2 regions of the Streptomyces sp. NPDC058375 genome follow, and region 2 is predicted to be linked to the other one. Evidence: predicted binding sites of a transcription regulator. Region 2 holds the regulator's gene; the other holds the start of a gene.

Region 1 (3,408 bases), on a different contig from region 2:
TCGGCATCGGTCACCGTGAACGGCAGCTCGCGGTCGCCCAGTTCGTGCTGGGCCGCGACCTTGCGGAGCAGCCGGGCCACCGACCGCTCCAGATTCCGTACACCCGCCTCGCGGGTGTACTCGCCGGCCAGTCTGCGCAGCGCCGACTCCTCCAGGGCGACCTCGTCCTTCTCCAGACCCGCTCGCTCCAGCTGGCGCGGGAGCAGGTGGTCCCGGGCGATGACGACCTTCTCGTCCTCGGTGTAGCCGTCGAGGCGGACCAGCTCCATGCGGTCGAGCAGGGCCTCCGGGATGGCTTCGAGCACGTTGGCCGTGGCCAGGAAGACCACGTCGCTGAGGTCGAGCTCGACCTCCAGGTAGTGGTCGCGGAAGGTGTGGTTCTGCGCCGGGTCGAGGACTTCGAGGAGGGCGGCGGCCGGGTCGCCCCGGAAGTCGGAGCCGACCTTGTCGATCTCGTCGAGCAGGACGACCGGGTTCATCGAACCGGCCTCCTTGATGGCCCGCACGATCCGGCCGGGGAGCGCGCCGACGTACGTACGCCGGTGGCCGCGGATCTCCGCCTCGTCCCGGACGCCGCCGAGCGCGACGCGGACGAACTTGCGGCCCATGGCGTGCGCGACGGACTCGCCGAGCGAGGTCTTGCCGACGCCGGGCGGGCCGACGAGGGCGAGCACCGCCCCGCCACGGCGGCCGCCCACCACACCCAGCCCCCGGTCGGCACGCCGCTTGCGCACCGCGAGGTACTCGGTGATGCGTTCCTTCACATCGGCGAGGCCGGCGTGCTCGGCGTCCAGGATCTCCTGGGCGCCGCGGATGTCGTAGGCGTCCTCGGTCCGCTCGGTCCACGGCAGTTCGAGGACGGTGTCCAGCCAGGTGCGGATCCAGGAGCCCTCGGGGGACTGGTCGCTGGACCGCTCCAGCTTCTCGACCTCCTTGAGCGCGGCCGTCCGGACGTGCTCGGGCAGGTCGGCGGCCTCGACGCGGGCCCGGTAGTCGTCGGACTCGTCCTCCGGGTCGCCGTTGAGCTCGGAGAGCTCCTTGCGTACGGCATCGAGCTGGCGGCGCAGCAGGAATTCGCGCTGCTGCTTGTCGACACCGTCCTGGACGTCCTTCGCGATGGACTCGGCGACGTCCTGTTCGGCGAGGTGCTCGCTCAGCCACTGGATGGCGAGCTTCAGCCGGGCGATCGGGTCCACGGTCTCCAGGAGCTGGACCTTCTGGGCGGTGGTGAGGAACGGCGAGTATCCGGAGTTGTCGGCGAGCGCGGAGACGTCGTCGATCTGCTGGACCCGGTCCACGACCTGCCAGGCGCCGCGCTTCTTCAGCCAGCTGGTGGCGAGCGCCTTGTACTCCTTGACCAGCTCGGCGGCGGATCCGGGCAGCGGGTCGGGGGCGGCGGTCTCCAGCACGGTCCCCTCGACCCAGAGCGCCCGGCCGGGGCCGCTGGTCCCGGCGCCGATGCGGACCCGGTCACGGGCCCGGATGAGCGCGCCCGGGTCACCGTCCGACAGGCGTCCGACCTGCTCGACGGTGCCGAGGACACCGGTCCCCGTGTAGGTGCCGTCGATCCGCGGGACCAGCAGCACCTGGGGCTTGCCGCCGCCGGGTCGGGCGGCGGCCTGCGCGGCCTCGACGGCGGCGCGCACCTCGGTGTCGGACAGGTCCAGCGGCACGACCATGCCGGGCAGGACGACCTCGTCGTCGAGCGGCAGCACGGGCAGGTCGATCGGTGTGAACGCCTGGGACTCGTTAGTCATGATCTCCCCTTCGGCAGGCAAGTTGAGCTATGTGCACTCAATGCTTGTGAGTCGCCGAATGTTCCCCGGCCCGTGTTCGCTCTGAGCGATCAGGCCGCCCGCCGTACCTCCCGCCAGGGCACCCCTCCCCGTACGGCAGCGCTCGACGGCGGGCAGTTGTTCCCCTCCCCTGAGCCGGAAAGGCGCTGGCCTTCGCCCCGCGCGGCGGGACAGGATGGGCGGGCACCCACCGCCACGACCGGAGACCGGAGAGCCACACCATGTCCGCGACGACCGCCCACGAACCGATGGAATCGCTGCCGGTGCGCCTGCCCGACGCCCCCGTCGTCCTCGACCGCCGGGTGGGCCCCTTCGGTGAGGTCGTGCTGCGGGAGCGCGGGGAACACTTCGAGATCATCGCCAACGGCTGCTTCCTGATGGACACCTCCGACGGGCGCTCCGAGCGGCTGCTGATCGACGCCGCACTGGCCGCCCTGCCCGCCGGGCGGACCGGCCCATCGGTGCTCGTCGGCGGCCTCGGCGTCGGGTTCTCCCTGGTGCGGGCCGCCGAGGAGGAGCGCTGGGGACGGATCGTGGTCGTGGAGCGGGAGCAGGCGATCGTGGACTGGCACCGGGAGGGGCCCCTGGACCGGATCTCCGGAGCGGCGCTGGCCGACCCCCGGGCAGGAATCCTGCACGCGGACCTCGTGGCCCACCTCCGTACCACCACGGAGCGTTACGACGCACTCTGCCTGGACATCGACAACGGGCCCGACTGGACCGTCACGGAGGGCAACGAAAGTCTCTACTCCCCCGCCGGGCTGGCCCACTGCCACGACCGGCTGACCCCGGGCGGCGTGCTCGCCGTCTGGTCCGCGCAGCCGTCGCCCGCCTTCGAGCAGGCGCTGCGGAATGCCGGGTTCAGCGGGGTTAGGACGGAAGAAGTGGCCGTTGCCCGAGGTGTGCCCGACGTGGTCCATCTCGCACTGCGGGCCGCCTGAACCCCCCTCCCGGTATGCACGGCCCGGCGGTGGCACGGGCCAACCGGCACAAGGCCGACGATCCGGCTGCTCGCCCCGCCCGAACTCGTGACCCCGGGGCAACACCCTGCGTAGCCGGGAGCCCTCCGCTGCCTTTACGCTGCTGACCGGCACACGGGATCACCCACGAAATCCACGAGCGAAGACCGTGCCTCCGGGGGAATGGCTCCCGCGAGAACGGGCAGGGGCGGGGCGATGGAACAGACACACACCACCCACAACGGCGTCGCGGCCACCCCGGGGGCTCAGCGCCGGGTGCTGGTGGTCGAGGACGACGCGACGATCGTCGACGCCATTTCCGCCCGGCTGCGGGCGGAGGGCTTCCTGGTGCAGACCGCGCTCGACGGCCCGGCGGCCGTGGACGCGGCCGAGGCCTGGCAGCCCGACCTGATGGTGCTCGACATCATGCTTCCGGGCTTCGACGGCCTGGAGGTCTGCCGGCGGGTGCAGGCATCGCGTCCGGTGCCGGTGCTGATGCTCACCGCACGCGACGACGAGACCGACATGCTGGTCGGGCTCGGGGTCGGCGCGGACGACTACATGACCAAGCCGTTCTCCATGCGGGAGCTGGCCGCCCGGGTGCACGTGCTGCTGCGCCGGGTGGAGCGGGCCGCGCTGGCCGCCGTCACCCC
Region 2 (3,408 bases):
TCGGCGGCTTCAAGTCGGTGGCCGAATCGCTGGAGACCACCGTCGCGAAGCTGGGCCTCCAGCAGTTCGGCAAGGAGGGCGAGCCCTTCGACCCGACGATCCACGAGGCCCTGATGCACAGCTACGCGCCGGACGTCACCGAGACGACCTGCGTGGCGATCCTTCAGCCGGGGTATCGCATCGGCGAGCGCACCATCCGCCCCGCGCGGGTGGCCGTCGCCGAGCCGCAGCCGGGCGCCACGCCCGCCGCGGCGAAGGAAGAGAAGAAGGCAGACGACGAGGAGAGCGGTGGCACCGAGGAGGTCTGACGTCGACCCGTCTGATCACCGCGGTGCACACCGACCGGCCCGGCGGCCGGCCCACGGGCCGGCCGCTCGGCCGATCGTCCGGAAGGAGGGACGTCGATGAGCACGAAGGACTTCGTCGAGAAGGACTACTACAAGGTCCTCGGCGTCCCCAAGGACGCCACCGACGCCGAGGTCAAGAAGGCGTACCGGAAGCTCGCCCGCGAGTTCCACCCGGACGCCAACAAGAACGACGCCAAGGCGGAGGAGCGCTTCAAGGAGATCTCCGAGGCGAACGACGTCCTCGGTGACCCCAAGAAGCGCAAGGAGTACGACGAGGCACGCGCCCTCTTCGGCAACGGCGGCTTCCGGGCCGGTCCCGGTGGTGCGGGCGGCAACTTCAACTTCGACCTGGGCGACCTCTTCGGCGGGGGAGCCCCGGGCGGCGGACAGGGCGGTGCGGGCGGCGGCTTCGGCGGCGGGGGCGGTCTCGGCGACGTCTTCGGCGGGCTGTTCAACCGCGGCGGCACGGGCACCCGGGTCCAGCCGCGGCGCGGCCAGGACATCGAGTCCGAGGTGACGCTCAGCTTCACCGAGGCGGTCGACGGGGCCACGGTCCCGCTGCGGATGTCCAGCCAGGCGCCCTGCAAGGCGTGTTCCGGCACCGGCGACAAGAACGGCACCCCCCGGGTCTGCCCGACCTGTGTCGGCACCGGCCAGGTCTCGCGCGGCAGCGGCGGCGGCTTCTCGCTCACCGACCCCTGCGTCGACTGCAAGGGCCGGGGCCTCATCGCCCAGGACCCCTGCGACGTCTGCAAGGGCAGCGGCCGGGCGAAGTCGGCGCGCACCATGCAGGTGCGGATCCCGGCGGGCGTCTCCGACGGCCAGCGGATCCGGCTGCGCGGCAAGGGAGGTGCGGGGGAGCGCGGCGGTCCGGCCGGCGATCTGTACGTCGTCGTCCACGTCGACGCTCACCCGGTCTTCGGCCGCAAGGGCGACAACCTCACGGTCACCGTGCCCGTCACGTATCCCGAGGCGACGCTCGGCGGCGACATCAAGGTCCCGACCCTCGGCGGCCCCCCGGTCACCCTGAAGCTTCCCGCCGGCACCCCCAACGGGCGTACGATGCGCGCCCGGGGCAAGGGCGCGGTGCGCAAGGACGGCACCCGCGGCGACCTGCTGGTCACCGTGGAGGTCGCGGTCCCCAGGGACCTGGGCCAGGAGGCCAGGGACGCCCTGGAGGCCTACCGGAAGGCGACCGCGGACGAGGACCCGCGGGCGGAACTGTTCCAGGCGGCGAAGGGAGCTTGAGATGGACGGCCGTCGACGCAATCCGTACCAGCTGACCGACGAGACCCCGGTGTACGTGATCTCGATCGCGGCCCAGCTCTCGGGCCTGCACCCGCAGACGCTGCGCCAGTACGACCGTCTCGGCCTGGTCTCCCCGGACCGTACGGCCGGGCGCGGCCGGCGCTACTCGGCCCGCGACATCGAGCTGCTGCGCACCGTGCAGCAGCTGTCGCAGGACGAGGGCATCAACCTCGCGGGCATCAAGCGGATCATCGAGCTGGAGAACCAGGTGACCGCGCTCCAGCAGCGCGTCGCCGAGCTCTCGGCGGCGGTGGACGGCGCGGCGGTCGCCATGCAGCAGCGCGAGGCCCAGGTGCACGCCTCGTACCGGCGGGACCTGGTGCCGTATCAGGACGTGCAGCAGACCAGCGCGCTGGTGGTCTGGCGGCCGAAGCCGAAGCGGCCGACGGAGTAGGGCCTGTCCGTCCGGTGCGCCTGTGCGTGCGCCCGTGCGAAGGGGCCGGGAGAGCGGCGGTTGAACGCCCTCCCGGCCCCTTTCGCGTGTCCGGGGGCATGGGTGGGCCCTACGGCAGGAACTCGCTGATCGTCTCGACCGCCATCATCCACATGGGCTGCCCGCCGGTGCCGAACGCGGCGGCCAGGGCGTAGCCGATCGCCGCGTCGGCCGGCTCGACGACGGCCCCGTCCCGCCACTCGGCGAGCACCCGCCGGTCGCCGGCCGAGGAGAAGTCCCCGATGCGCTTGCCGTTCCGGGTCAGCCGGCTGCTCGGGATCGAGTCGGGCACGAGCCGGTAGGACGTACCCGCGTGGCGGACGTCGACCCGGTAGGAGCGGCGGCGGAGCTTCCCCTTGCCGGGCGCGATCGTCGCTTCCCGGCCGTCCACGGTGAGGGTGAGGTGTCGGCGGTCGCGGGTGCCGATGGCGATGTGGTCGTCGACCGTCGCGCCGGGGGCGCGGGTGAGGACGACGCGGGGGATCCGCTCGCCGCTCACGACGATCATCTCGCCGTGCTCACCGGTGAGTTCGACCAGGATGTCCCCGTGGTGGTCGTCCTCGACGGGGGCGGGCAGGGGGGCGGTGTCGGTCATCTGGGCTTCGTGGTCCTTCTGTCGTGCGGAGAGTGTTCGCCAGGTCGGTCAGGACTGACGTACGGGATTCTCGCAGGACGCGGGGGAGGGGGGGCGAAGCCCGGTGGTCTCGGCGCGGGCGATGCGGCCGTTGCGGAGCGCCGTCTCGTAGAGCTGGACGGCGGGCGGGCACAATTCTCTGTTCCCGTGCGCATGGGCCCGTTTCGCCCCTCCGTATGCATTTTTGACCCCCCATCATTTGCAGTGCAACAAGATGACGGTGGTCAAAGCCTAAGGGGCGCGAAAGGCTCGGGGCATGGGGAGTCGGGGCACTTCCTCGATGGTTCCGGGGCGCGGCTGCCCTCTCCCCCTGGCGCGGCCGTGCCCCGGTGCGAGAGGGGGCGCAAGGGTCAGGAGCTCTGGTCCAGGATTCCCGAACGGGCGATCAGATAGCCGAGTTGGGCGCGACTGCTGCTTCCCAGGGCGGCGGAGAGTTTGGCCACGTGTGCACGGCAGGTCCGGACGTTCATGCCGAGTCGGCGGGCGATGGAATCGTCGACGTGCCCCTCGACGAGCAGTTGGGCGATGGAACGCTGAACGCCACTGATTCCCTGGGGCATCGGGTCGTACTTGACCTCTTCGAGGAGCGGCGCTGCACGGGTCCAGAGTTGCTCGAAGACCTTCACAAGATATTCGACGAGGCCGGGGTGGCGCAGTTCGAGAGCGACTTGGCGGTCGTCCTGGGC

What was found. The regulator HspR, encoded in region 2, represses chaperone genes until heat shock. The targets are predictions, from matches to a motif close to TTGAGNNNNNNNNNCTCAA.
Region 1: the regulator HspR is predicted to act here: its motif matches at 1,780-1,798, upstream of lon (endopeptidase La).

What each region holds. Positions count from the first base shown of each region.
Region 1 is NZ_JBHXJG010000118.1:8,725-12,132, reverse strand. It holds gene lon (endopeptidase La) at 1-1,757, opposite strand, end outside; gene ACFWM7_RS19870 (spermidine synthase) at 2,018-2,737, shown strand; gene ACFWM7_RS19865 (response regulator transcription factor) at 2,972-3,408, shown strand, end outside.
Region 2 is NZ_JBHXJG010000031.1:34,376-37,783, forward strand. It holds gene grpE (nucleotide exchange factor GrpE) at 1-308, shown strand, start outside; gene dnaJ (molecular chaperone DnaJ) at 405-1,595, shown strand; gene ACFWM7_RS08120 (heat shock protein transcriptional repressor HspR) at 1,597-2,049, shown strand; gene ACFWM7_RS08125 (hypothetical protein) at 2,159-2,683, opposite strand; gene ACFWM7_RS08130 (helix-turn-helix transcriptional regulator) at 3,073-3,408, opposite strand, start outside.